2 regions of the Halomonas sp. NCCP-2165 genome follow, and region 1 is predicted to be linked to the other one. Evidence: predicted binding sites of a transcription regulator. Region 1 holds the regulator's gene; the other holds the start of a gene.

Evidence for each region. The regulator FNR, encoded in region 1, switches genes on or off when oxygen is low (the NO sensors DNR and NnrR bind a similar motif). The targets are predictions, from matches to a motif close to TTGATNTANATCAA.
Region 2: a site for FNR is predicted at 869-882, ahead of petA (ubiquinol-cytochrome c reductase iron-sulfur subunit). Genes of this name have one in related genera too.

Annotation. Positions count from the first base shown of each region.
Region 1 covers NZ_BRCY01000021.1:59,893-62,343, reverse strand. The annotation lists gene hemN (oxygen-independent coproporphyrinogen III oxidase) at 1-569, shown strand, start outside; gene fnr (fumarate/nitrate reduction transcriptional regulator Fnr) at 785-1,525, shown strand; gene ttcA (tRNA 2-thiocytidine(32) synthetase TtcA) at 1,633-2,451, opposite strand, start outside.
Region 2 covers NZ_BRCY01000004.1:66,665-69,115, forward strand. The annotation lists gene rplM (50S ribosomal protein L13) at 1-398, shown strand, start outside; gene rpsI (30S ribosomal protein S9) at 412-801, shown strand; gene petA (ubiquinol-cytochrome c reductase iron-sulfur subunit) at 1,020-1,619, shown strand; gene NFU04_RS03205 (cytochrome b) at 1,619-2,451, shown strand, end outside.

The DNA of each region.
Region 1 (2,451 bases):
GCATCCTGCAGGACACCATCGAGCGCCTCCAGGACGCCGGCTATGTGCATATCGGCATGGATCATTTCGCCCGCCCCGATGACAGCCTGGCCGTGGCCCAGCGCCGGGGCAGCCTGCAGCGCAATTTCCAGGGCTACTCCAGCCACGCCGACAGCGACCTGGTGGGGCTCGGCGTCTCCGCCATCAGCCGCGTCGACGACGTCTATGCCCAGAACCCTACCGCCCTGGGCGACTACGAGGCGGCCCTGGACGCGGGTCACCTGGCCACCGTCAAGGGACTGCGACTGAGCTTCGATGATCGCCTGCGGCGTCACGCCATCGAGCGCGTGATGTGCGACATGGCCCTGGACTTGGGAGCCCTGGGCGAGGCCTTCGGAGTGGACGCCGAGGCCTACCTGAGCGATGCCCTGGCGCGCCTGGCCCCCGCCCTGGCCGACGGCCTGATCATCCGCCGCGGCCCGCGCCTGGAGGTAACGGCGGCGGGGCGATTGCTGATCCGCCACCTGGCCATGGCCTTCGATGCGCATCTCCCCGGTCAGGGAGGGGGCCGCTATTCCCGGGTGCTGTAAGGCGCCGGCATCATGCCAAAGTGCGATACAGGAAGTGACCAGATAACCGCCGAACGTCAGGCTCGTCTTGCCCGCCGCCCAGGGTGCTCCGATTGGAGGCGCCGACATCATGCCAAAGTGCGATACAGGAAGTGACCAGATAACCGATGAACCCGCTTTGCCCACCGTCCAAGGTTCTCCATAATGAGAGGCGTAGCCTCGCCACGGAGAGACCCATGCCGCATACCGCCCTGGAACGCCGCCGCGCCCGTCTGCAGCAGCCGCACTGTCAGACCTGCAGCCTGGCGTCGCTGTGCCTTCCCCTGGCGCTGCAGCTGGAGGACCTGGATCAGTTCGATGCGATTATTCGCCGCCGCGCGCCCCTCAAGAAGGGCGAGACGCTGTTCCGTCAGGGGGATGCCTTTACCAGCGTCTTCGCGGTCCGCTCCGGCAGCCTCAAGCAGGTCACCAGCGTCGGCGGCGAAGAGCAACTGACCAACTTCTACCTGCCCAGCGAGCTGGTGGGCCTGGACGGTATCGACGAATCCAGCTATCCGGGCAGCATGGTGGCCCTGGAGACCACCACGGTGTGCGAGATCCCCTTCGACCGCCTCAACAGCCTGGCCGAGGACCTGCCGGAATTGCGTCTTCAGCTCTACCGCAGCATGAGCAAGGAGATGCGCGACGATCGCCGCATGATCCGCCTGCTCTCCCGCAAGACCGCCGACGAGCGCCTGGCCAGCTTCCTCACCGGCCTCTCCGAGCGCTTCCGCCGCCGTGGCTATTCCGCCTACAGCTTCCGTCTCTCCATGTCCCGGGCCGATATCGGCAACCACCTGGGCCTGGCGGTGGAGACGGTGAGCCGCATCCTGGGGCGCTTCCAGAGCCAGGGCCTGGTGGCGGTTTCCGGGCGAGAGGTCAATATCCTCGACCTCGACACCCTGGCCCAGCTCGCCGAAGGGGAAGGCTGCCTCTAACTCACGGATGCGCGAGCGGGATAGCCCCCAAACGACATCGCCCCCATGGCAAGGCCATGGGGGCGATGTTTCTTCCAGCCTCGAACGCCGGATGCGGCCCGTGGGGGCTACAGCTCCTGAAAGAGGTCGATGCGGTCGGCCTGCATCCTGGCCTGCTTCGCCTCCAGGCCGGCGAAGTCGAAGAGTTCCCGGTCGGCCAGCTGGGAGGGCGCCACATTGGTGACCGCCTTGAACATGTTCTCCAGGCGTCCCGGGTGCTTGGCCTCCCATTCGGCGAGCATCTCCTTGACCACCTGGCGCTGCAGGTTGGGCTGGGAGCCGCAGAGGTTGCAGGGAATGATGGGAAACTCCATCAGCCGCGAGAACTCGGCGATATCCGCCTCCCGGCAGTAGGCCAGGGGGCGGATGACGATATTCTTGCCGTCGTCGGAGAGCAGCTTGGGGGGCATCGCCTTGAGGCTGCCGCCGAAGAACATATTGAGGAAGAGGGTCTCGAGGATATCCTCGCGGTGGTGACCCAGGGCGATCTTGGTGGCGCCGATCTCCTCGGCGAAACCGTAGAGGGAACCGCGCCGCAGCCGCGAGCAGAGCGCACAGGTGGTCTTACCCTCGGGGGTCTTCTCCTTGACCACCGAGTAGGTGTCCTTCTCGAGGATATGGTAGTCGACGCCCAACTGGTCCAGGTACGCCGGCAGCACATGCTCGGGGAAGCCGGGTTGCTTCTGATCCAGGTTGACGGCCACCAGGGAGAAGTTTACCGGGGCGTTGCGCTGCAGGTTGCGCAGGATCTCCAGCATGGTGTAGCTGTCCTTGCCACCGGACAGGCAGACCATCACCTTGTCGCCTTCCTGGATCATCCCGTAATCGATGATGGCGTTGCCCACCTGGCGACGCAGCCGCTTCTGCAGCTTGTTGAACTCGCGCTT
Region 2 (2,451 bases), on a different contig from region 1:
TGCAGCGCGACTGGTATGTCGTCGACGCCGCGGACAAGACGCTCGGTCGTCTGGCTACCGAAATCGCTCGCCGCCTGCGTGGCAAGCACAAGCCCGAGTACACCCCCCACGTGGATACCGGCGACTACATCGTCGTGATCAACGCCGAGAAGGTGAAGGTGACCGGCAACAAGGCCCAGGACAAGACCTACTATCGTCATACCGGTTACCCGGGTGGTCTGCGTTCCATGACCTTCGAGAAGCTGATCGATCACGCTCCCGAGCGCATCATCGAGAAGGCCGTCAAGGGCATGCTGCCCAAGGGGCCGCTGGGTCGCGCCATGTACACCAAGCTCAAGGTCTATGCCGGTGCCGAGCATCCGCATGCCGCTCAGCAGCCGCAAGAACTGAACATCTGAGGGATAATTCGCCATGTCACAGCAGTATTATGGTACCGGGCGCCGCAAGACCTCTACCGCGCGCGTCTTCGTCAAGCCGGGCACCGGCAAGATCACCGTCAACAACCGTGATCTGGACGAGTATTTTGGTCGCGTCACCGGTCGTATGGTGGTGCGTCAGCCCCTGGAGCTGACCGAGACCACCGGTCAGTTCGACATCTATGTCACCGTTCAGGGTGGCGGCGGTTCCGCCCAGGCGGGCGCGATTCGTCACGGCATCACCCGTGCCCTGATCGAGTACAACGAAGAATTCCGCAAGCCGCTGCGTGCCGCCGGTTACGTGACCCGTGATGCGCGTCAGGTCGAGCGTAAGAAGGTCGGCCTGCGCAAGGCGCGTCGTCGTCCGCAGTTCTCCAAGCGTTAATCCCGCTTCGAGACTGTCAAGAGCGCTCAGACCCTCGCGGGTCTGGGCGTTTTTTTATGATATGACAATGACTTATATCAGCCTTCCACTTAGGTCAGGGCCTGCTTATTGTTGTGTTCCGGCAGGCATTTTTTTACCATAGTGCGCATTTGTATCCGTGGCTGCGGATCGCGGTTCCGCGAAACGACAACGGGTAAGTTGATGGGAGAAACCTGAAGATGGCAGATAACGGCGTAAACAAAGGGCGGCGCCGTTTCCTCGTGGGTGCTACCACCGTAGTGGGTGCGGTGGGCGCCGTCGGGGTTGCGGTTCCCTTTGTGGCTTCCTGGCAGCCCAGTGCCAGGGCGAGGGCGGCGGGTGCCCCGGTCAGTGCGGATATCTCCAAGCTCGAGCCGGGGCAGCAGATGACCGTCGAGTGGCGGGGCAAGCCGGTATGGATCGTGCACCGCACCGCGGAGATGATCGAGCGTACCCAGAGCATCGACCCCTCGCGCCTCTCCGACCCGGAGTCGACGGTGCCGCAGCAGCCGGCCTATGTCAGCGGGCAGCTGCGTTCGCTGCGTCCCGAGATCGGCGTGCTGGTGGGCATCTGTACTCACCTGGGCTGCTCGCCGACCTTCCGGCCCGAGCCCGGTGCCGCCGACCTGGGGGGTGACAGCTGGCCGGGTGGCTACTTCTGTCCCTGCCACGGTTCACGCTTCGACCTGGCGGGTCGCGTCTTCGCCAATGTGCCGGCACCCATCAACCTCGAGGTGCCCCCCTACCGTTTCGATAGCGACGAGATCGTCGTGGTCGGTGAAGATGAGGAGGCCGCCTGATGGGTAACCCGAATCGCGCCAAGGCCGACAGCGGCATCATGCGCTGGATCGACGATCGCTTCCCGGCCACCCAGATGTGGCAGGAGCATCTCTCCAAGTACTACGCCCCGAAGAACTTCAACTTCTGGTATTTCTTCGGTTCCCTGGCGCTGCTGGTACTGGTCAACCAGATCCTCACCGGCGTCTGGCTGACCATGAGCTTCAACCCCTCCGCCGAGGGTGCCTTCGCCTCCGTCGAGTACATCATGCGCGACGTGGAGTGGGGGTGGTTGATTCGCTATATGCACTCCACCGGGGCCTCGGCCTTCTTCGTGGTGGTCTACCTGCATATGTTCCGTGGCCTGCTCTACGGCTCCTACCGGGCGCCCCGCGAGCTGGTGTGGATCTTCGGCATGACCATCTACCTGCTGCTGATGGCGGAAGCCTTCATGGGTTATCTGCTGCCCTGGGGACAGATGTCCTACTGGGGTGCCCAGGTGATCATCTCGCTGTTCTCGGCGATTCCGGCGATCGGTCCCGACCTGGCCCAGTGGGTGCGCGGTGACTTCCTGATCTCCGGCATCACCCTGAACCGCTTCTTCGCCCTGCATGTGGTGGCCCTGCCCATCGTGATCCTGGCGCTGGTGGTGCTGCATATCATCGCCCTGCACGAGGTCGGCTCCAACAACCCGGACGGCATCAATATCAAGGAGAAGAAGGACGAGACCGGCAAGCCGCTGGACGGGATTCCCTTCCACCCCTACTACACCGTCAAGGACATCGTCGGTGTGGCGGTCTTCCTGTTCGTCTTCTGCGTGGTGATCTTCTACTTCCCCGAGGGCGGTGGCTACTT